Linked DNA regions of Thioclava sp. GXIMD2076. Each later gene encodes a partner of the first gene's protein in a complex. Links are inferred from orthologs where the notes say so. Each region holds a gene or a part of one and is shown on either strand. Other genes may lie near its edges.

Evidence for each region.
Region 2: the proteins of tsaE (region 1) and tsaD are in contact, whole or in part, in a crystal structure (PDB 6N9A), measured with the Thermotoga maritima proteins. The link is inferred for Thioclava sp. GXIMD2076 from one-to-one orthologs. Residues at the interface, in WP_004082108.1 of Thermotoga maritima: Leu37, Gly38, Lys46, Lys57, Val59, Lys60, Ser61, Thr63, Phe64, Thr65, Leu66, Met67, Val69, Pro71, Tyr82, Arg83, Leu84, Asp86, Asp88, Phe89, Asp93, Ile128, Asp130, Glu131, Arg134; in WP_004082750.1 of Thermotoga maritima: Cys10, Asp11, Arg49, His50, Leu82, Gly84, Gly135, Gly136, Glu154, Thr155, Leu156, Asp157, Asp158, Ser159, Glu162, Asp165, Lys166, Arg169, Leu170, Tyr175, Lys213, Thr214, Leu217, Tyr218, Gln221, Arg222, Asn324.

What each region holds. Positions count from the first base shown.
Region 1 is NZ_CP149932.1:530,288-541,989, reverse strand. The notes cover bases 4,087-7,001. They hold tsaE (tRNA (adenosine(37)-N6)-threonylcarbamoyltransferase complex ATPase subunit type 1 TsaE), read left to right. Parts: upstream 4,087-5,260; coding sequence 5,261-5,743; downstream 5,744-7,001. Other genes in these bases: WDB91_RS02670 (nucleotidyltransferase family protein), read left to right, coding at 6,693-7,001; WDB91_RS02675 (phosphotransferase), read left to right, coding at 5,743-6,717; WDB91_RS02685 (PAS-domain containing protein), read left to right, coding at 4,087-5,220. In the rest of the region: WDB91_RS02705 (methyl-accepting chemotaxis protein), read left to right, coding at 1-774; WDB91_RS02700 (ActR/PrrA/RegA family redox response regulator transcription factor), read right to left, coding at 779-1,333; WDB91_RS02695 (SCO family protein), read right to left, coding at 1,422-2,054; WDB91_RS02690 (ActS/PrrB/RegB family redox-sensitive histidine kinase), read left to right, coding at 2,196-3,575; more of WDB91_RS02685, read left to right, coding at 3,727-4,086; more of WDB91_RS02670, read left to right, coding at 7,002-7,382; double-strand break repair protein AddB, read left to right, coding at 7,375-10,356; double-strand break repair helicase AddA, read left to right, coding at 10,353-11,702. UniProt on the Escherichia coli protein: Required for the formation of a threonylcarbamoyl group on adenosine at position 37 (t(6)A37) in tRNAs that read codons beginning with adenine.
Region 2 is NZ_CP149932.1:874,153-885,809, reverse strand. Bases 2,907-5,776 are described here. They hold tsaD (tRNA (adenosine(37)-N6)-threonylcarbamoyltransferase complex transferase subunit TsaD), read left to right. Parts: upstream 2,907-3,721; coding sequence 3,722-4,831; downstream 4,832-5,776. Other genes in these bases: WDB91_RS04325 (NAD(P)H-dependent glycerol-3-phosphate dehydrogenase), read left to right, coding at 4,828-5,776; WDB91_RS04335 (uroporphyrinogen-III synthase), read right to left, coding at 2,916-3,623. Also shown: WDB91_RS04345 (heme biosynthesis HemY N-terminal domain-containing protein), read right to left, coding at 1-1,529; WDB91_RS04340 (hypothetical protein), read right to left, coding at 1,542-2,849; more of WDB91_RS04325, read left to right, coding at 5,777-5,781; WDB91_RS04320 (YciI family protein), read left to right, coding at 5,782-6,048; WDB91_RS04315 (EVE domain-containing protein), read left to right, coding at 6,048-6,470; WDB91_RS04310 (CbiX/SirB N-terminal domain-containing protein), read left to right, coding at 6,757-7,452; WDB91_RS04305 (substrate-binding domain-containing protein), read left to right, coding at 7,588-8,628; phosphate ABC transporter permease subunit PstC, read left to right, coding at 8,729-10,189; phosphate ABC transporter permease PstA, read left to right, coding at 10,186-11,529; phosphate ABC transporter ATP-binding protein PstB, read left to right, coding at 11,543-11,657.

The DNA.
Region 1 (11,702 bases):
GCGCAGATTTCCGAGATCACTGCAGCAGCCGATAACCTGTCCTCGCGGTCCGAACGTCAGGCGAGCGCGCTGGGTGATGCGGCCGCGGCCATCAACCAGCTGACGGTGTCTATCGAGCAGGCCGCGATGGTCAGCCGCGATACCTCGACTTCCGCCGAGAAGGCCCGACAGGCCGCAGGTGAAAGCTCGACCGTCGTCGCGGAGTCGATCGAGGCGATGGCGGCAATTGAGGAAAGCTCGAACCAGATCGCCCGTATCTCGTCTGTGATTGACGATATCGCCTTCCAGACCAATCTTCTGGCGCTCAATGCCGGTGTCGAGGCGGCGCGGGCGGGTGATGCAGGGCGCGGCTTTGCCGTCGTTGCATCGGAAGTGCGGGAGCTGGCGCAGCGTTCCTCTTCGTCGGCGCAGGAAATCAGCAAGCTGATCGAGGCTTCCGGCCGTCAGGTGAAAACCGGTGCCGAGCTCGTGAACCGGACCGTTTCCGAGTTGGATCGGATCATCCGCCATGTCAGCCAGATCGCGACCCAGATCCGCGAACTGGCCGAGGCGGCAACCGAACAGTCACGCTCGGTGAACGAGGTGAACAGCTCGGTCGAGCAGCTCGACCGGACGACCCAGCAGAACGTGGCCATGCTCGAAGAGACCACGGCAGCCCATAACGCTCTGAACGAAATGGCAGGGCGCCTTGAGCAGACGATGTCGGTGTTCCGCCGAAATCTCGCGCAGGAGCAGGCGGGCTGGTCTGCCGAGCCTCAGGCGCGCGCGGGCTGAGGGCTTATTTCGGGCTGCGCTTTGCCAGAATGCGTTGTAGCGTGCGGCGATGCATATGCAGACGCCGCGCGGTCTCAGAAACATTGCGGTCGCAAAGCTCGTAGACACGCTGGATATGTTCCCACCGCACACGATCCGCGCTCATAGGGTTTTCCGGAGGCGCGGGTTGTGTATCTTCGCGGGCGAGAAGCGCGTTGGTGATATCGGTCGCATCTGCCGGCTTCGAGAGATAATCGGTTGCGCCCATCTTCACTGCGGCCACCGCGGTCGCGATTGCGCCATATCCGGTCAGAACCACGATCCGCGCATCCTCGCGGGCTTCACGCAGGGCTTCGACGACATCGAGCCCGTTGCCATCCTCTAGCCGCAGATCGATGACCGCATAGGCTGGGGCGGATTGTGCCACGAGGTTTTTGCCCTCGGCCACAGAGGCTGCCACGCGCACTTCGAAGCCACGCTTCTCCATTGCACGCGCAAGGCGTGTCAGAAAGGCCTGATCGTCATCGACCAGCAACAGGCTCCGGTCGGAGCCGATTTCGGCAGAGAGATCTTCAACCATTGGACAATCCGGACAGTTACAACGCTTGTCGTCTTTTACGCAGCGATGTGGACGGGGTCAAATGCTGCAGGGACGAAAGCGCCTGGGGTCAACTGTTTTTCGCGTGATCCAGATAGCAGCCGATACGGTCTGCCATCTCGTCGGGCGTGGCGTCGCGGTCGAAATAGTCCACATAGCCGAGATCCGGTAGGATGAGGTAGCTCTGCGTCGAATGGCTGATCAGGGTGTAGGGGTCGTTCGGGTCCTGAACCGAGAACAACACGCGATAGGCTTTCGCGACCTGTTTGATCTGTTCGGGGGTGCCTGTCAGGCCGATCATCTTCGGGCTCATGACATCGGTAAAGGCGGTAAGGCTCTCGGGCGTATCGCGGGCGCTATCCACCGACACGAAGACCGGCTGGACATCGTAGCCGCGCTCGTCAAGGATCTCGGTGGCCTGCGCATTCCGCATCGTGTCGAGCGGGCATACGTCGGGGCAATAGGTGTAGCCGAAATAGAGAATGGTCGGCCTGGTGAAGATATCCCTATCCGTTACGGTCTCGCCGGTTTCCGAAGTCAGCGTGAAGGCTCCCCCCAAATCCGCACGGGTCCCGCTACCCGCAGCGCGGCATTCGGCAAAGACATCTTTCGGGCCGCTTTGTGTGATCGCCCAGCCTGTCACGAGCCCTGCCAGAACGATTATGGCGCCCGCGATAGCGTAATGTTTGGTCTGGAGAGGCATCGCTTTTCTCCCGTATCGACGACAGACAAGTTGAAGTCACGGTGGTAAGAGGATTTTGCGTAACTGTTACCAGCAACGGCATCCTCTTTGAAGCTCGTAGATTGTCCTTGCTGTATTTTGACTTAACGGAAGGAAAGCCGCATGGTTGCTCCAGATCTGACGCTCCCTGCCAATCGGCCCACCTCCCATGAATGGGTGCGGCTGCGCACGCTGACATTCCTGCGTTGGACTGCGGTTATCGGGCAGCTGATGGCCATTCTGGTGGCGTGGTTCCTGCTCGGAATCGGGCTCAACCTTGTCTGGTGCCTGGCGACGGTCGGGACATCGGTGCTGGTCAATCTGCTGGCGCTGTTCCTGACGCCGGAAAGCCGCAGGTTGTCGCAGGGGGCGGTTCTGACGCTCCTGCTGTTTGACACGGCGCAGCTCGCGGTGCTGTTGCTGCTGACCGGCGGGCTGAACAATCCTTTCGCGCTGCTGATCCTTGTCCCTACCACGATTGCGGCGACCACACTTGAATGGCGGGCCACGATGCTGATCGGGGCGGTGACGCTGGTGCTGACGACGCTGGTGGCGGGGCTCTATATTCCGCTGGTATCGACCGGTGGCGAGGTGATCCAGCTGCCCGAACTGTTCGAGTTCGGATACTGGACGGCAATCGTGATCGGGGTGGTGTTCCTTGGTGCCTATGCGCAGCGGATCTCGCATGACAGCCGCGTGATGGCCGAGGCCCTTCTGGCCGCGCAGCTGGCTCTGTCGCGCGAACAGAAGCTGACCGACCTGGGGGGAGTGGTGGCGGCTGCCGCGCATGAGCTGGGCACGCCGCTTGCCACGATCAAGCTGGTCTCGAGCGAGCTTGCCGACGAACTGGCCGATGACGAGGATCTGCGCGCAGATGCGCTCCTGATCCGCGAACAGGCCGACCGTTGCCGCGATATCCTGCGCTCGATGGGGCGGGCGGGGAAGGACGATCTGCATCTGCGCACCGCGCCGCTGATCTCGGTTCTGCGTGAGGCGGCCGAGCCACACATGGATCGCGGTAAGGAAATTATCTTTACGACAGAACCGATTGGCGATGGCAGTGATAAGCAACCGGCGATCTATCGCTATCCCGAGTTGATCCATGCGCTGCGTAATCTAGTGCAGAATGCGGTGGATTTCGCTGACGGTCGGGTCTGGGTCGATGCGCTCTGGAGTGGCTCGACCATCGTTGTGCGGGTCTGTGATGACGGGCGCGGTTATGCGCCGGATGTGATCGGCCGGATCGGTGATCCTTTCCTGCACGGGCGCAGCTCGAATAGCCGCAAAGAATATGAGGGGATGGGGCTGGGGCTGTTCATTGCCAAGACCCTGCTCGAGCGGACGGGCGCACGGATCACCTTCCGTAACGGGACCACGCCTTTTGTCGCGGCCAATCGCAAGCCCGAACGCTCCGGCGCGATCGTGGAGCTGGCATGGCCGCTCGAGCGTCTTCTGGCACCCGAGCGCGAGGCCCTTGGCGAGAATGTTCCCATAGAGAGCTGATGCGAAACGTTTTATTAAGCTTAACTACGCATTAACCATTGTGTTGCATTCTTGGTCTCGGTTTATGGCGTGAGGCTGGGAAATGTTGGAAATTTTGGTCATCACTGGGTTGGTTGCGATCGCATCTGCCGTTTCGGCGTCGGTGGCGATCTTGCTGCTTACACGCCTGCAGGCCGGACAGCGCAAGAAGGACGCGCGGTCCCTCCAGCCGATGATCGAGCAGACGGTCCTGCTCTTCGATGACGAGGAGCTTGTCGATGCGACCGCTCCGGCACGGACTCTTCTGGAAGCCTCCCCTCTGGCCTCGAGTGACTGGGGACGCCTCATCGCCTTCCTGACGCCGCGCTTCGAATCGGTGCGTGACCGGCTCGCGGGTATTGCCGAGATCGGGCGGATCGAGGTCTCCGGCTTTCCGGGTCCGAATGGCGGGGCGCCGCTGCGGCTCATTGCCGAGGATGTGAACGGCTTGACGCGGATCACATTGGTTGATCCGGAAGCCGAGGGCCAAGGGCTTCTGGTGGACGGGCTGTCGCAGCGCGCGCTCGAGGACGAACTCGAGAACCTGCGCCATGCGCTCGATCTGTCGCCCTCTCTGGTTTGGCAGGAAAGCGCAGCCGGCGAGACGATCTGGGCCAACCGAGCCTATCTGCTGCGCGCCGGGTCTCTGGCGGAGGAAGAGGTTACGCTCAGCTGGCCACTCCCGCAGCTGTTCAAACTCGAACTGGAACAGACCGAATATGCGCCGCGCCGCGTGATGCTCCAGGACGAGGACGGGATCGATACATGGTTTGATTGCTACAGCTATCATCTGGGGGACAACTGGGTGCATTTCGCGCAATCGGCGGATGCCACGGTTTATGCCGAAAAAGCACTGCGCGATTTCGTCCAGACGCTGACCAAGACCTTTGCCGATCTGCCGATCGGGCTGGCCATCTTCAACCGTCAGCGCCAGTTGCAGCTCTTCAACCCCGCGCTCAGTGATCTGACCGCCCTCGGGGTGGATTTCCTCTCGAAACGTCCCTCGCTCTATGCCTTCCTCGACCGCCTGCGCGAGACCCGAATGATGGCCGAACCGAAGGACTACCGAAGCTGGCGCGAGCAGATGACCACGCTCGAGAAACAGGCGGCAGCCGGTTATCATTCCGAGACGTGGAACCTGCCCAATGGTCAGACCTATCGCGTGACAGGGCGTCCGCATCCCGACGGGGCGATCGCTTTCCTTTTCGAGGATATCACCTCCGAGATGACGTTGACGCGCAAGTTTCATACCGAACGCGAGATGGATCGCGCGGTGCTGGACAATATCGCGGAAGCCGTTGCCGTTTTCCTGCCGTCGGGCGAGCTGAGTTCGGCCAATGCAGTCTATCATCGTCTTTGGCCCGCGCAATCGGCAGGGATGTGTCTGCATGATTCGTTGCGCGCATGGGCCGAGGCCTGTGTGCCGACCGAGGTCTGGAGCCGCGCGCGCCTGCGTTTGGGAGCGATGGCCGAGCGCGAGCCGCTGGCGGGGGATGTGACCCTGCGCGACGGGCGGGTAATTGCCTGCCGTTTCGTGCCACTGGCGGGCGGAGCCCTTATGGCGAGCTTTGCCGAAAAGGAACTGCTGGCCGAGGTAGAGCCGCTTCGCAAACTCGCAGCGCAATAGCGCCTTTGCATGGACGAACGGTCAGGATAGAACGGGCGCTATGACCGCTCCTATCCTGACCCTGCCTCTCGCCGATCCCGATGCCACCGCCAGACTTGGCCGCGTCATCGCCCCCTTCCTGAAAGCGGGCGATGTTCTGTTGCTCGACGGCCAGATCGGGGCAGGGAAAACCCATTTTTCTCGGGCGTTGATCCAGTATCGGCTCGAAAGGCTCGGCATGTTCGAGGATGTGCCCTCGCCGACCTTTACTCTCGTGCAGGTCTATGAGGCCGAGCCCGAGATCTGGCATAGCGATCTCTATCGCCTTTCCCATCCCGATGACGTTCTGGAGCTCGGGCTCGAGGAGGCCTTCCATGACGCGATCTGTCTGGTTGAATGGCCCGATCGTCTGGGAGATCTGGTCCCCCATGCCGCGCTGCACCTTGCCTTCTCGCTGACAGAAGATGGTGCGGCACGGCAGGTGGTCTTCAGCGGCGACGAGACATGGGCGCGGCGTCTGCCGGATATGCTGGAGGGGCTGTGATGGACATCGAGCGCTTCCTCGCGCAGGCAGGCTGGGGCGGTGCGCAGCGCGAGCCGCTTGCCGGCGATGCTTCTGCCCGTCGCTACGAGCGGGTCGGGGGAGAGCGCCCCGCCGTCCTCATGATCACCCAGCCGGGAGACGAGTTGCAACGGTTCCTCCGCATGACCGACTGGCTGGCGGCGCAGGGGTTTTCGGTCCCGCAGATCTATGCCCGCGCGCCAGAGCAGGGGTTGCTGCTGCTCGAGGATCTGGGGGATGACCTTGTGGCGCGGCTCATTGGCGCCGACCCCGCCCGCGAGGACGAGCTTTACGGTCTGATCACCGATGTGCTGGTTGCCCTGCGTGCGGTGACACCGCCCGCGGGTCTGACGGAACTGGATGGCCGCGGGCTTGCCGCGCTGACGAAGCTGACCGAGGACTGGTATCCGATGACGGCGGCGGCGGATCTCTCGGGGGACATTGCCCGCGCGTTCGAGGCGCTGGATGACGGTCAGCGGGTTGTGTCGCTCCGGGATTTCCACGCCGAGAATGCGCTCCTTCTGCCCGCGCGGCAGGGCGTCGCCCGGCTCGGACTTCTGGATTATCAGGACGCGGTCCTGGCCCATCCCGCCTATGATCTCGTCTCGGCCCTGCAGGATGCACGGCGCGATGTCTCGCGCCAGACTGAAACAGCCCAGATCGCGCGCTATTGCGCCATGACGGGGCAGGATAACGCAATTTTTTCTGCTATTTACGCCTGTCTCGGGGCGCAGCGTGCGTTGCGCATTCTGGGAATTTTCGTGCGCCTGTGCGTGGCAATGGGCAAGCCGCGCTATCTCGAGTTCATGCCGCGCGTCTGGGGACATCTCGATCACAATCTGGCCCACCCCGCCCTCGCGCAATTGCGCGCAACGGTCATGGCAGCTATGCCGCGCCCCGATGTCCCCCTGATCGAGGAGATACGCCGACAATGTGCGACACGCCCGATAGTCTGATGTTGTTTGCCGCCGGTTTCGGCACGCGGATGGGGGCGCTGACCGCGGATTGTCCGAAGCCGCTCGTTGAGGTGGCGGGGCGTCCGCTCATTGATCATGCGCTCGATCTGGTCGTGGAGGCCGGGATCGGACGGAGCGTCGCCAATATCCATTATCGCGGCGATCAGATCGTCCGGCATCTGGCAGGGTCCGATGTGATGATTTCCGACGAGACGGACGAGATTCTGGAAACCGGTGGCGGGCTGCGCAAGGCGCTTCCGCTTCTGGGGCAGGGGCCTGTGTTTACGCTCAATACCGATGCCATCTGGACAGGCCCGAATCCGATCGCGGCCCTGCGCACAGCATGGGACCCGAAGAAGATGTCAGCGCTGCTGATGCTGGTGCCGCCGGAACGGGCGACGGGTCATAAAGGCGCGGGCGATTTTACCCTGACGGAGGGGCGCCTGACGCGTGGTCCCGGATTTGTCTATACTGGTGCGCAGCTTATCGATCCGTCAGAACTTTCGGAAATTCCTGAAGCCGCGTTTTCGCTGAACCTGCTCTGGGACAGGATGCTGGCACAGGGGCGGGTGTACGGTCTCGTCCATCCGGGCGGCTGGTGTGATGTCGGGCGTCCCGAAAGTATTCCGCTGGCCGAGGCGCTGCTGGAGCAGGCCGATGATTGAGCGCGGCATCTATGCGCTGCCTTGCGGCGTGGATTTTCCCCGCGAGCTGGTGGCAGGTCTGATCGCGCGGATGCAGGACCAGCCGCCCGAGGCCATGGCGCGGGTGCGGCTCTATCTGAACTCGGGGCGGATGCTACGCCGTGTGCGTGAGGAATTCGACCGACATGGAGCGCGGTTTCTGCCGCAGCTGAAACTGGTGACCGATCTCGGGCGGGCGCCCATGCGCGGGCTGCCCCCCGCCGAGCCCGCGCTCCGGCGGCGGCTCGAGCTGGCGCAGCTGGTCGCGGGGCTGGTCGACCGTTTGCCGGGGTTCGAGGCGGGGCACGGGATCTTCGGGCTGGCTGACAGTCTGGCCACGCTGATGGCCGAGATGCAGAGCGAGGGCGTGACGCCCGACGATCTCGAGGCGCTGGAGATTGCCGATACCCATGCGCAACACTGGCGGTTGAGCCTTGATTTCATTCGCATTGTTGCCCGCTATTTCGAGGCTGACGCAACCCCCGATGCCGAAGCCCGCCAGCGCCGTGTGGTCGAGCAGATCATCGCGGATTGGGCGGAAGCAGGGCCGACAGATCCGATCATCGTGGCGGGTTCGACCGGCTCGCGCGGGGCCACGGGGCTGTTCATGCAGGCGGTTGCACGGCTTCCCCAAGGCGCGCTGGTGCTGCCGGGGTTTGATTTCTCGATGCCGGAGCATGCGTGGAAAAGCCTGAAGTCGGGCAGTTTCCCGATCGAGGATCACCCGCAATACCGCTATCGCGCGATGCTGGATGCGGTCGAGGCGGAGCCCGGCGATGTGATCCGCTGGCATGACCGCTCCGAGCCTTCACCGGAGCGTAACGCGCTGATCTCGCTGGCGCTACGCCCCGCTCCGGTGACCGATCAATGGATGCGCGAGGGCGCGGATCTGCCCGATCTGCTGGACGCCTGCAAGGATCTGACGCTGATCGAGGCGCGTGATCCGCGCGCCGAGGCCAATGCCATCGCGCTGGTTTTGCGCGATGCGGCCGAACGTGGGGTGCCGACCGCGCTCATCACGCCCGACCGGATGCTGACCCGGCGGGTGGCGGTGGCGCTTGACCGCTGGGGGATCATCCCCGATGACTCGGCGGGGCAACCGCTGCAACAGACCGCGCCGGGGCGGCTCTTGCGCCATCTGGCGGCGATGCGTGGCGAGGCGCTGACGCTGGACGGGCTGCTGACCCTGCTCAAACATCCGCTGACCGCCACAGGCTCGACGATGCGCGGGACGCATCTTCGCTATACCCGTGAACTGGAGCTGGATCTGCGCCGCAACGGGCCGGCTTTCCCCGATCATCCGGCGTTGGTGGCATGGGCACAGAAATATGCCGATAAACCCGACTATGTTGAGAAACTGACATGGGCGAACTGGCTGGGCGCGTTTTTCCCCATGCTGATGTCGCCTTATGAACAGCCGCTTAGTGACTGTGTCAGCCACCATCTGGCCCTTGCGGCGCATCTGGCGACAGGGCCGGATGGCTCGGTCGAGGCCAGCGAGCTGTGGCTTCAGGATGGCGGGCGCGAGGCATGGCGGGTGTTTTCCGAACTGGCCCGCGAGGCGGTGAATGGCGGCAGCTATACGGCGGCCTCCTATACCGATCTGGTCAATCACCTGCTGCAGGGGTCGATGACACGCGCGGGTCTTGCCGCCCATCGTGACATCACCATTTTCGGGGCGCTCGAGGCGCGGGTCCAAGGCGCGGAGCAGGTCATTCTGGCAGGGCTGAACGAGGGCTCGTGGCCCGAAGCCCCCGATCCCGATCCGTGGCTCTCGCGGCAGATGCGTCTGGCAGCGGGACTGTTGCTGCCCGAACGCCAGACCGGACTTTCGGCGCATGACTTCCAGCAGGCGGTTGGTGCCCCGCGCGTGATCCTGACGCGCGCGAAACGCGATGCCGAGGCCGAGACCGTGCCCTCGCGCTGGGTAAACCGGCTGGTCAACCTGATGTCGGGCCTGCCCGACCGGCGTGGCCCTGAGGCGCTTGTCGAGATGCGCGCGCGCGGCGCGACATGGCTCGGGCTCGCCTCGAGCCTCGACCGTCCGCTGGGCGAGACCAAGCCCATGCGCCGACCCTCGCCGCGCCCGCCGATTGAGGCGCGGCCCAAGGATCTGTCGGTCACGCAGGTGAAGACGCTGATCCGCGATCCCTATACGATCTATGCCCGAAAGGTGCTGCGGCTTTATCCGCTCAACCCGCTGCGTCCCGAGCCGGATGCGCTGCAACGGGGCAATGTGCTGCACGAGATCGTCGAGCGTTATGTGAAGGAGCGCCCCGAGGGCGAGCAGGCGGCAGAGGGTGAGCAGCGCCTCATCCGCATCGCCGAGGAGGTGCTCGGGCAATCGGTGCCATGGCCCTCGGTGCAGCGGCTCTGGCTCGCGCGGATCACCAAGATCGCACAGCGATTTGCCACGGACGAGGTGGCGCGCGCCAAGCTGGGCAAACCCGCGATCATCGAGGAAAAGGGCGGGCTTGCCGTGCCCGACCTCGCGTTCCGCCTGACCGCCAAGCCCGACCGGATCGACATTCTGACAAACGGGTTGAGCCGGATTTACGACTATAAATCAGGGGTTCTACCCTCTGCAGGCGAGATGATCCATTTCGACAAACAGCTTCTGCTGGAGGCGGCGATGGTGCGTCGTGGCGCCTTCAGCCAGATCGGCCCGAGCGAGGTGGAGGGCATGACCTATATCCGTCTGGGCGGCGAGGGCGAGACGGCCCCCTATACCACGACAGTCGAGTTCAAACCCCGCGGCGGTGAGCTTCAGACCGAGACGGCGGAAGAGGCATGGGCCAAATTCTGCAAGCTGGTGGGCACTTACATGAAGCCGGAGCAGGGCTTTACCGCGCGGCGTGCAATGCACGGCGCGCAGGATAGCAGCGATTACGACCAGCTCTCTCGCTATGGCGAGTGGGAGCTGAGCGAGATACCGGACGGGGAAGATCTGATATGAGCACCACCCCCTTGCGCAATGACGCCACGCTCCGCCAGATCCGCGCGGCCTCGCCCACGGCCTCCACATGGCTTTCGGCCAATGCGGGGTCTGGCAAGACGCGGGTGCTGACCGACCGTGTCGCGCGGCTCCTGCTGAACGGGACCGAGCCGCAGAAGGTCCTGTGCCTGACCTATACCAAGGCGGCGGCAACCGAGATGCAGAACCGTCTGCTGAAACGTCTGGGCGAATGGGCGATGCTGCCCGATGACGCGCTACGCCAGCAACTTCTTGATCTGGGTGAGGAAATCACCATCGATGCCGAGCGTCTGGCCGAGGCGCGCAGGCTCTTTGCCAAAGCGATCGAGACGCCGGGCGGGTTGAAGATCCAGACCATCCACTCTTTCTGTGCAGCCCTCCTGCGGCGGTTCCCGCTTGAGGCGGGGGTGCCGCATGGGTTCTCGGAGATGGATGACCGCTCGGGCGATCTCTTGCGTCAGTCCATCCTCGAGGAGATTGCCACAGGTGAGGATTGCCCTGTGCTGGACGGGCTGGTGCGGTATTATTCAACCGATGATCTGGGCGGGCTGCTGGCCAATATCGCGGGCAACAAGGACGGGTTCGCACAGGATCTGACCCGCGACAAAATCCTTGCGCTTTATGGTCTGCCTCCCGGGTTCGGCGCTCAGGCGCTGCTGGACGAGGTGTTTGACGCCCATGATCTGAAGACCCTGCGGGATCTGGTGGCGGTTATGGCCAAGGGGGCGGCGACCGATCAGAAAAATGCGCTGAAACTCGGCCTGATCACGGCACCCGATCTGGAGGCGCTGGCCATTCTGGAGGATGTCTGCCTGACGGGGGCCACGGCCAAGGTGCCGTTTTCGGCCAAAATCGGCACGGTCCCCACCAAGGCGACACAGAAGGCGGCGGGGACGGCGATGGACCCGTTCAACGAACTGATGGAGCGGGTCGAACAGGCCCGTCCCTTGCGTCTAGGTCTGCAGGCCGCCGACCGCACCGAGGCGTTGCAGACCTTCGCGCGGGTCTTCCTGCCGAAGCTCGAGGCGGCAAAGGCCGCGCGAGGCTGGCTCGATTTCGACGATCTGATCGAGCGGGCAGGACGGTTGTTGTCGGATAGCACCATGGCGCAATGGGTGTTGTTCCGGCTGGATGGCGGGATCGACCATATTCTTGTGGACGAGGCGCAGGATACCTCGCCCAGCCAGTGGAAGGTCATCGAGCGTCTGGCCGACGAGTTTACCGCAGGCGAGGGCGCGCGCGACGAGACGCGCACGATCTTCGTGGTGGGCGATCGCAAGCAGTCGATCTATTCCTTCCAGGGGGCCGATCTGCGCGCGTTCGAGGCG
Region 2 (11,657 bases), 350 kb from region 1 along the record:
GTTTCAGTGACTTCGGGGGCTATGTCGCCCTCCGTTTCGGGTTTGGTCACGATGACGGTCTCCTCGGTAGCCCCCGTCACGATCTCCGCTTCCTCGACCTCGACACCGGCCTCTTCCGCCTTCCGTGCGGCTTCCGATTCCGGCATCACCGCAGGTGCGCCCACGATCAGCGGCAGCATCTCCGCGCCATGCGGCAGGGGCTGGTCCGATTTCGGCGGCTCGCGCCAGCTGAGCGTATCGAAACCACCGCAATTGTCACAGACCGGCGTCCAGTCACTCTGGATGTTCTGGCAGGCATCACAGCACCATTGCGGGCCACGCGGCGCAGTCAGCGCCCGAGCCAGCCAGCCGCGCACCACCGCATCATCCGAGCCCTCGCCCCGCTCGACCGCCGCCATGATGGCCAGCACGCGCGAGGTGGGATGGGTATCGGCCAGATGCCCCAGCGCACGGCGCGCCTCGGGGAAGTTCTCGGCGGCAATGTTCAGCTCGGCGCGCAGAAGACGGGTTTCTTCGTGATCGGGACGCAGGACCAGAAGCTTCTGGAAGCGCTTGAGGCGGGCCTGCGGCGTCTCCTCGGGCGCGATGGCGGCATAGGCGGCCGCCAGATCGGGATGCGGCTGGGCTTCCCATGCCTTGCGGATCACCCGCTCTGCATTTTTGGGTTTGCCCTTCCCGATATAGGAGCGCGCGGCCATCGCGGCTGCAGGAATCAGATCGGGCGAGGATTTGTTGGCGGCAATCGCGGCTTCCTGTGCCTCGATGCTCGCCCCCTCATCCAGAATGCCCTTGGCTTCCTGCAGCGCCAGAACAGCGTCGCGGCGTTTGGCGACATCCTTCGGGAGCAGACCGCTATGACGTTTGTAGCTGATGACCTTGCGGGCGTCGCCCCATGCGCCTTTTTCCGTGGACAGCTTCAGAAGCGTATCCTGCGTGTCCTGATGCGAGGGCTTCAGTGCATATGCTTTCTGCGCCAGTGCCAGCGCGGTGTCTGTATCGCCCTCGGCCAGCTTCTGGCGCATCAGCCCACGCACACCGATGAAACGGGTGCGCTGGTCGGACAGCAGGAGCTTATAGGCCTCGGTCGCTTTCTTGGTGTCACCCTTGGTCTCGGCGGCCTGTGCCACCAGAAGATTGGTCAGCTCGGGGCGGCCAAGCAATTTCTGCGCCTTCTTGGCCTGATTATACGCCAGACGGCCTTCTCCCGAGGCGACCGAGATCATACCATCCGCCAACGCCTTGTAACCGCGGCGCTCGCGCGAGCGGTCGAAATAGCGGGTCAGCGCGGTCTCGTCGCCCACGAGGAACCGCAGGAGCGCCACCACAAAGCCCACAACCTTCAGGAAGACGAAGACCGCGACGATCAGCACGAGAACGGCAATGATCGCCTGCACCGGACCAAGATTATACTCGACCCCCGCCAGCACGACCTGCACCCCATCAGCAGAACTTGCCAGCGTCATCGCGCCATAGGTGACAGCAGTGACCGCGATCAGAAAGACAGCGATTTTGATGAATGACCAAAGCATGGCCGTCCCTCCTTATTGGACCTGCGAGGCAAGCGACGAGACTGCCTCCTCAGCGGCGACACGGGTCTGTGCCTGATCGACCCAGCCCGACAGCGCGTCTTGCGACACCTGCGGCAGGGCGGAAATCTCGGTGATGGCGGTTTTGAAATCGGCCTTGTCGACGGCGGCCTGCGCGCGCGACAGGATGGCATCGGGGGTGTTCCCCTCTTTGGGCGCAACCGACCGTGCGCCTGTCTGTGTCAGCAGGAACGTCTCGAGCTTGGCACCCAGACTGTCACCGGCATCGGCACGCCGCGCCGCATCAAGCGCTTGGCGCGCCGGTGCGGGAAAGGCCTCCTGCAGCGCCTTGACGCTTTCGGGTTCCGTGCCCAGCGCCGCGGGGACATCAAGCTGGGCGTCCCGCGCCATAGCCACCGGATCGGCAATTGGAGTGCCGTTGGTGAGCGCCGCCTGTAGTTCGGCGATCGCGGCACGGGCACGGGCCTGACGCTCGGCCTCCTTGGCGGCGTCGGCATCGGGGCCGGTCAGACCATCGAGCTTGGATTGCAGCGCGTCGAGCTGGCTTTGCAGACCCGAGGTATCGCCCGCCTGACCAAGCGAGGCGATATTGTCCTGCAAGGCCGAGACGCTTTGCGTGATCGCGCTCAGCTGTGAGGATAGATCCGCCACTTGGTTTTCCATCGCCGAATTATCGGGAGCCGCAGGGGCCGGGAAGAACCTGGCCTGAATATTCTCGGGCAGCTGCGGAAGAACCCAGAGCGCCGCCGCCGCGCCGATCACGGCCGCAATCACTCCACCCGCCAGAACAGGGCCGAAACCGCCACGCTTCTCGATCACAGGGCCAGCGCTAGGAGCCGGTGCTGCAACCGAGGCCACGGGTTCGGGCTTCTTCTCCTCGGCGATAGGCGTTTCAGGCTCTGCGTCGGAAGACCAGTCCTTTTGATCCAAGTCTTTCTGCTCGGCATCCACCACATCATCGGTGCCGAAAGCCGTCTCCGAGGCGAGACTCTCCTTATGGCCCTCAAGCGGGTCGGTCTCGTCAGATGCGTCTACGGTATCCGCCCCGGTGCCGGTCACAGCTGGTGCCTCTTCGGGCGTCTCCGGCGCGGATATGTCTGCCTCGGGCGCATCAGTCACGGGAGTGTCAACCGGCGCGGTATCGTCCTTGTCGGCAGGAAGGGCCTGATCAACCGCCTCATCCGCCTTGGGCGCACCCGTTGCGGGTGTCTCCGTGTTCGGTGCCGTTCCGGATGCGGGCGTTATGCTTTCATCCTTAGCTGCATCAGTCTTCGCCGATTTCTTCTTCCCGGGTGCAGCCACGGCAACTCCTCCTACGCAATTCCTAAAGTGGGCCGAGGCCACTCTAGCCCCCGCATCCACAGATCTTCAAGACGCAACACTGCGGGATGCCAAAGCCTTGACCAGCGCGACCATAGCGGCCGCATGTGTTTCCCGTGAAACCCCGATATAGGCGCCTGACACCGCAGTGAGCTGCCGTGATACAGTAGTGCTGATTGCGCCAAGGTATAGGGGGGCGTGCGGTTTCGGCAAATATTTCGTGAAGATCGCCGCGCTACGCGGTGAAAAAAGTGGCACCAAAACAGGGGCTTCTCCTGAAAGAACCGCCATCGCCTCGGGGGTCGGAGCCTGTTCCAGCTGCCTGTAGATCTGCAGCGCCTTTGCTGCACGCCCGCGCGCGCGCAGACCTGCGACCAGATCATAGGCCAGTTGGTCCCCACAGATATGGGTAAAGGGACCCTGCCCGCCCTCGGCCAGTATCCGCGCCTCCAGCGCGCGGGCCGTGCCTTCGGCGCAGGTCACCGTAAAGCCCGCCGCCTGTGCCACTGCTGCCGTCCGCGCGCCCACACACCACGCATGTCCCCGGGCCCCGAAGGCCGCAACGAACGGCGCCACCGCCTGTTGCGAGGTAAAGACCAGATCGCCATCGGGCGCATCTTCGGGGACAACCGGCTCGATCCGCAGGAGCGCAGAGCAGATAGCGCGCATCTCCACCCCCGCCTGCCGCAGCTCGCCCAGAAAGCGGAGATTCGCCTCTGCGGGACGGGTCAGCAGCAATACGGGCGGTGCAGGCATCGGCATCCTCTATGCAGAGTGCGGATAGGGCGGCTATGGATTGTCTCACGCCGCCCGCAGTGATACCTGAGCCATAACCCATTCGCAATCGAGGCACCATGGCCCGTACACTTACCTTCCTTGGGATCGAATCCAGCTGTGACGATACGGCTGCCGCCATCGTGCGCCAGAGTGGGACGGGCACCAACGAAACCAGAACCGAGATTCTGGCGAGCGTCGTGTCGGGCCAGACCGACCTGCATGCAGCCTTCGGCGGCGTGGTCCCCGAGATCGCGGCCCGTGCCCATGCCGAAAAGCTTGATCTCTGTGTCGAGCAGGCGCTGGAACAGTCCGGCGTGGAGCTGAGCGATCTGGACGGGATCGCAGTGACCGCAGGACCGGGGCTGATTGGCGGCGTGATGTCGGGGGTGATGTGTGCCAAGGGGATCGCCGCAGGCACCGGCCTGCCGCTTGTGGGGGTCAACCATCTGGCCGGTCACGCGCTGACCCCGCGCCTGACCGATGATATGGCCTATCCCTATCTGATGTTGCTGGTCTCGGGGGGGCATTGCCAATTCCTGATCGCGCATGGCCCCGAGGAATTCACCCGCTTAGGTGGCACGATCGACGATGCACCGGGTGAGGCGTTCGACAAGACCGCCAAGCTGCTGGCCCTGCCGCAACCCGGCGGCCCGAATGTGGAGGTCGAGGCAGAGGGCGGGGATCCGAAAGCCTTCGCCTTCCCGCGGCCGCTGCTGGACCGGCCCAATTGCGATATGTCCTTCTCGGGGCTGAAGACGGCCCTTCTGCGCACCCGTGACGAGGTCGTGGCCCGGCATGGCGGCTTGCCCCGCGCGATCCGCCGCGATATCTGCGCCAGTTTTCAGGCCGCGGTCACGGATGTGCTGGTCAAGAAATCCCGCCGTGCTCTGGCCGAATATATGGCGCTCGCCCCCGAGACCCCCGGGTTTGCGGTGGCCGGTGGCGTGGCCGCGAACCGCGCCATCCGCGCGGGGCTCGAATCTGTGGCTGCCGAATCCGGCGCCCGTTTCGTGGCGCCGCCTCTGCGGCTATGCACCGATAATGCCGCAATGATCGCTTGGGCGGGGATAGAACGTTTCCGCCTCGGACATACCGACCAGATGGATCTGGTCGCGCGTCCGCGCTGGCCTCTGGACCGCAAGGCCGCACCGCTTCTGGGCTCCGGCAAAAAAGGGGCCAAAGCATGATTTCCGTTCTGGGATCGGGCGCATTCGGCACCGCGCTGGCCATCAGCCTGTCGCAAAATGGGCCCGTCACGCTCTGGTCACGCGACGCGGAGCAGGCGCAACTGCTGCAGACAACGCGCGAGAATTCCAAACGGCTGAAGGGCCTGACCCTGCCCGAGGCGATTACCGTGACCGCGAATCTCGAGACCGCCTGTGCGGCTCAGACCATTCTGCTGGCGCTGCCGATGCAGCAGACGGGCGCGTTTCTGGCCCTTCATGCCCAGCACCTGAAAGGCAAGACACTGGTCAGCTGCTCGAAGGGGATCGACCTGAGCACCGGCCTCGGCCCGACCGCGCTGATCCGCTCCAGCGTGCCGGAGGCGCGCGCGGCGATCCTGACCGGCCCCAGCTTTGCCGCCGATATCGGGCGCGGCCTACCCACGGCCCTGACACTGGCCTGCGAGGACGGGGCCGAGGCGCTACAGGAACAACTCTCGACGCCCACCCTGCGGCTCTACCGCAGCTCCGACACCACGGGGGCCGAGCTTGGCGGCGCCTTGAAAAACGTCATCGCGATTGGCGCAGGCGTCGTCATGGGCGCAGGTATGGGCGATTCCACCCGCGCTGCGCTGATGACCCGCGGTTTTGCCGAGATGACCCGCTTGGCCGTGACCCGTGGCGCGCGCGCCGAGACGCTTTCGGGGCTTGCAGGCTTCGGTGACCTGGTGCTCACCTGCACCTCCAGCCAGTCGCGCAATTTCCGCCATGGCTTCGCGCTGGGTGCGGGCGAGACCATCGACCCCAATGTGACGGTCGAAGGTGTGGCCACCGCCCATGCCGTCGCGCGGATGGCCGAAAGGGGCGGCATCGAAATGCCCATTGCGGTGATGATCGCCGCGCTCTGCGATAACCGGATGACCGTGGCCCAGGCCACTCTGGCGCTTCTGTCGCGCCCTTTGAAGGAGGAATGAATGTTCTACGCCGTGATCTGCCGCGACAAAGCGGGCCATCTGCAAACCCGTCTCGATAACCGCGAGGCCCATCTGGTCTATATGAAAGAGACGGGCATCGTAGCCCAGGCCGGCCCCTTCATCGAGAATGGCGATATGTGCGGGTCTCTGGTGATCCTCGATACCGACAGTATGGATGCCGCACAGGCCTGGGTCGATAACGAGCCCTATGGCAAGGCAGGGCTGTTCGACAGCGTGTCGATCACCGAATGGAAGAAGGTCATCTGATGCGCTACTGGCTGTTCAAATCCGAGCCCAACAAGTTCTCATGGGACCAGCTCGTTGAAAAAGGCGAGGCGGGCGAGGAATGGGACGGGATCCGTAACTATCTGGCGCGTAATAATATGCGCGAGATGAAGATCGGCGATCGCGGGCTGTTCTACCATTCCAATATCGGTAAGGAAGTCGTGGGTATCTGCGAGGTCAGCGCCGAAAGCGCGCCCGATAGCACCACCGATGATCCACGCTGGGACTGCGTGCATTTGCGTGCCGTGCGTCCGGTGAAAAAGCCGGTGACACTGGCCGATGTGAAGGCCGAGCCGCGCCTGTCGAACATGTCTCTGGTGACCTCGATGCGGCTCTCGGTGCAGCCGGTGACCGAGGAGGAATGGCGTATCGTCTGCGCGATGGCAGAGACCGATCCCGACTGACCGCAAACCCAAGGTCTGACATAAAAATGAGGGTTCCGGCACCCCTACCAGAACCCTCACCACCCCACGTGCACCCCTACGCACCACACGTGAAACTCTATCTGGTCCTGGCCTTCCTGGCCGGTCTCTATGTGTATATGTCAGAACGTCACCTGACGCAAAAGAATAGCCCTTAAAAATAGAGTATTTAGAGGGAGTTAAAGCGTATAAACTCTGAGCAGGCACATGGTCTTGACCATTTCGCCCGAGGATTGCCGCCGCCGCCCGAGGCGCTATCATAGCCCCCATGAAAACAGTCATCATCGTTGCACACGGGTCGCCTTCGGACCCCGATACCAAACAGGCAGCCCTTGAGGCGCTGGCCGAAAAGATCCGTCCGCTCTGCCCGGAGATCCGCGTTCTGGCGGCGACGCTGGCCAAGGACGATGCCCTCGCAAAGGCAGTCAATGACTGCGAGGCCCCTGTAATCTATCCATTTTTTATGGCCGAAGGGTGGTTTACCAAACGCGAGATCCCGCGCAGGCTGAAGGAGCTGGGCTGCAAGGCACAGCATATGGACCCGTTCGGCATCGATCCCGCCTTGGAAAAGCTGATTCTCGATGAGTGCCTCGCTGCGGCGGCACAGGCGGGGCTCGATAGCAGGGCAACCGACCTCATCCTTTGTGCCCACGGGTCCAAGATCGCGCGCAAATCGAAAGACAGCGCCTATGCAATGGCCGAGAAGCTGCGCCGCTCGGGCGCATTCTGGCGCGTGCGGGTCGGGCTGATCGAGGAGCCGCCCTTCCTTGAGGACGTCGCCAGGACCTCCAATCAGGGCGTCTGCCTGCCATTTTTCGCGCTGCGGGCAGGTCATGTCGATGGCGATATCCCCGAGGCGCTCGACAATGCGGGATTCTCCGGCCCGCGCCTGCCGCCCATTGGTGAGCATCCCGAAATTCCCGCGCTGATCGCGCGCGCCCTCAAGCAGTATTGCGAAAATTAACTTTTTCGCAGGGTTTTCTCCGAGAATGACGCTTTGTCATATATGTGTTACACAATGTTCGCATAAGCGTCACGACAGACCTCTAGCACAAGCGATGAGCCCGTAGCGGCCATTCAGACCTTCTGGGAGAGAACCATGAACACTGTTAAGCTGACGGCATCTGCACTTGCCATCACCGTTGCCTCCACCGCAGGCGCCTTCGCCCGCGACAACATCCAGGTTGCCGGCTCCTCGACCGTGCTGCCCTATGCCTCGATCGTGGCAGAGGCCTTCGGCGAGAACTTCGACTACCCGACGCCGGTCGTGGAATCGGGCGGCTCGTCCTCGGGTCTGAAGCGCTTCTGCGAAGGCGTGGGCGAGAACACCATCGACATCGCGAACGCCTCGCGCGCCATCAAGGACTCGGAAATCGAGACCTGCCACGCAAACGGCGTGAACGACATTATCCAGGTCCGCATCGGCTATGACGGGATCGTCTTTGCCAGCCAGAAAACCGGCCCCGAATTCACCGCCTTCCAACCGGCAGACCTCTATAACGCCCTCGGCGCCAAGGTCGTGAAAGACGGCGCGCTGGTCGACAACACCTATGCCAAGTGGTCGGATTTCAACGCCGATCTGCCGGATGTCGAGATCGCCGCCTATATTCCGGGCACCAAGCACGGCACCCGCGAGGTCTTCGAAGAGAAAGTCCTCGTTCAGGGCTGCAAGGACACCGGCGCGCTTGATGCGATGGTGTCGGGCGGCATGACCGAGAAAGACGCCGAGAAAGCCTGTATGAATGTCCGCACCGATGGCAAATCGGTCGATATCGACGGCGATTACACCGAGACCCTCGCCCGTATCGCCTCGAACCCCGATGGCGTCGGCGTCTTCGGTCTGGCCTTCTACGAGAACAACACCGACAAGCTGAAAGTGGCAACGATGGGCGGCGTCGAGCCGTCGACCGAAACCATCGCCTCGGGTGACTATCCGGTCTCGCGTCCGCTCTACTTCTACATCAAGAAGGCGCATATCGGTGTGATCCCCGGCCTGAAAGAATATGCAGAGTTCTTCGTCTCCGACGAGATCGCAGGTTCGGACGGCCCGCTGGCGCAATACGGTCTGGTTTCCGATCCGGAACTGGCAGCGACCCAAGAGCTGGTTGCTGACGAACAGACCATGGGCTCGGGCATGTAATCTGCCCTACCCGGCCAATACGGGGGGCGGCAGATCCAATGCCGCCCCCTTCTTTGTTTCGACGCCTCCATAATGGCACCCATTACAAAACGGAGCTGACATGCCTGCAATCTGGCTTCTGGTTATCGTGCTCGTGCTCGCAGCCTTGGGCTTCGTTCTCGGCCGGTCCCGCGCCCTGTCTTCCGCAGGGGGCGACAGCCGCATCCTCCATTCGCTGACCAGTTATTATGGCAGCAATGTCGCGATGATGACCCTCGTGCCGTCCCTTCTGGTTCTGGCCGTCTGGCTGATCGTGCAGCCTTTCATCATCGATATGCAGGTCACCGGCGCCATTCCGCAGGCCACGGTCGAAGAGCATGGCAATCTCAGCCTGATGATGTCGGATGTGACGCGCCTCGCCCAAGGGCTCGATGACGCGGTCGCAAAAGGCACCCTGACCGCCTCCGAGGCCAGCGGCCTGCAGGCGGGCGACGGGCTGCGTGCCCAGATGGCGGACTATGGCGTCGCGCTCGGCTCCGAGGTGGATACCCCCACGCTCGACGCGGCACAGCATTACCGCAGCCTGAACGCCACCGGAAACACCTTCCGTATGGCGGTGGTTCTGGGCGTGGCCATCGTCTTCTTCCTGCTGACGTTGAAATCCACCCATAAGGATCTTCGTGCCCGCAATATCGTCGAGCGCGGCATCAAGGCGCTGCTGATCCTCGCCGCTTCCATCGCTATCCTGACCACCATCGGGATCGTGCTATCGCTGATCTTCAACACGGTGCATTTCTTCCGCCTCTATCCGGCGACGGATTTCTTCTTTGGCACCAACTGGACGCCGTCCTTTGGTGGCGGCTCGCAGCTGGGCATTCTGCCGCTTCTGTGGGGCACGCTCTATATCAGCTTCATCGCGCTGGCCGTGGCCGTGCCGATCGGGCTCTTTGCCGCGATCTACCTCTCGGAATATGCAACCAAACCCGTCCGCGCCATCGCCAAACCCGCGCTGGAAATCCTCGCCGGTATCCCGACCATCGTCTACGGTCTGTTTGCGCTGCTGACCGTGGGCCCTGCCCTGCAGACGGTGTTCGGCCGCGACGGGCTCGACTGGATGGGGGCGGCAAGCTCGGTCATGACCGCGGGCCTCGTGATGGGCATCATGCTGATCCCCTTCGTGTCCTCGCTCTCCGATGACATCATCAATGCCGTGCCGCAATCGCTGCGCGACGGCTCCTACGGCCTCGGTGCCACCAAATCCGAGACCATCAAACAGGTGGTCTTCCCCGCCGCCCTTCCGGGCATCATCGGGGCGATCCTGCTGGCCGCTTCCCGCGCCATCGGCGAGACGATGATCGTGGTTCTGGGCGCCGGTGCCGCCGCCCGCCTCAGCCTCAACCCCTTCGAGGCGATGACCACCGTCACCGCCAAGATCGTCAGCCAGCTGACCGGTGACGCCGATTTCGCCTCACCCGAGGCGCTGGTGGCCTTCTCTCTGGGCATGACGCTCTTCGTCATGACCCTCGCGCTGAACATTGTCGCACTCTACATCGTGCGCAAGTATCGGGAGCAATACGAATGACCGACGCCGCAGCAAACACCCCCGGCACCCGTTCGATCCACCAACCCGATGCCCGCACCCGCAAACGCAATGCGCAGGAAAAACGCTTCCGCGCCATGGGGATCGCGGCGATCGGGCTGGGCATGGTCTTTCTGGTGATCCTGCTGAGCACAATCCTCAGCAATGGCGTCTCGGCCTTCCAGCAGAGCTTCATCAATGTGCCGGTCTATCTGGACCCCGCCAAGCTCGACAAGAAGGGCAATCGCGACCCCGCCGATATCGCCAAGGTCTCGACCTTCGGCTACGGCCCGCTGATCGAGAACGCGCTTCTGGAAACCGTCCAGAAAGCAGGGATCGAGACCGAGCTGACCAAAGCCAAGGATATGAAGAACCTGATCTCGGCTTCTGCCGCCAATGTGGTGCGTCAGGACGTGATCAGTGACCCCGCGCTGATCGGCCAGACCGTGACGTTCAAGATCCTCGCCTCCTCGCGCGTAGACGGCTATCTCAAGGGCCGCGTCCACCGTGACGAGATCGCACTCGACAAGAATATCACCGTGGCGCAGCTGGACCTGACCGACGGGCTTGTCGAGGCCGGCATCGTGAAGAAGCAGTTCAACTGGGACTTCATCACCGGTTCGGATGCCTCCGAGAGCCGTGCGGAACAGGCGGGCCTTGGCACCTCGATGATCGGGTCGCTCTTCATGATGCTGGTGGTGCTGTTCCTGTCGCTACCGATCGGTGTGGCGGCCTCGATCTATCTCGAGGAATTCGCGCCGCAGAACAAATGGACCGACCTGATCGAGGTGAATATCTCGAACCTCGCCGCTGTGCCGTCGATCGTTTTCGGTATCCTCGGCCTCGCGGTCTTCATCCAGTTCATGCATCTGCCGCAATCGGCGCCGCTGGTCGGTGGTCTGGTGCTGACGCTGATGACCCTGCCCACGATCATCATCTCGACCCGTGCCTCGCTCAAAGCCGTGCCGCCCTCGATCCGCGATGCAGCGCTGGGGATCGGCGCTTCCAAGATGCAATCGGTCTTCCACCATGTGCTGCCGCTGGCCATGCCCGGTATCCTGACCGGCACGATCATCGGCTTAGCACAGGCCTTGGGCGAGACCGCGCCGCTCCTGCTGATCGGGATGATCGGCTATATCGCCTCCAACCCGCCCGATGGCATTATCGCGGGCTTCCTCTCGCCCAACTCCGCGATGCCCGCACAGATCTATGAATGGGCAAAACGCGCCGACCCCGCCTATTATGAACGGGCTTGGGGGGGCATCATCATCCTCCTGGTGTTCCTGCTGACGATGAACATCATTGCAATCATCCTGCGCCGCAGATTCGAGCGCCGCTGGTAAGGGACCCAAAATCATGAACGACATGAGATTGACGGAGAGAAAAGTGGACACCAAGGAAATGAAGATCCAGGCCCGCAAGGTGCAGGTCTATTACGGTGACACCCATGCCATCAAGGACGTCGATGTCG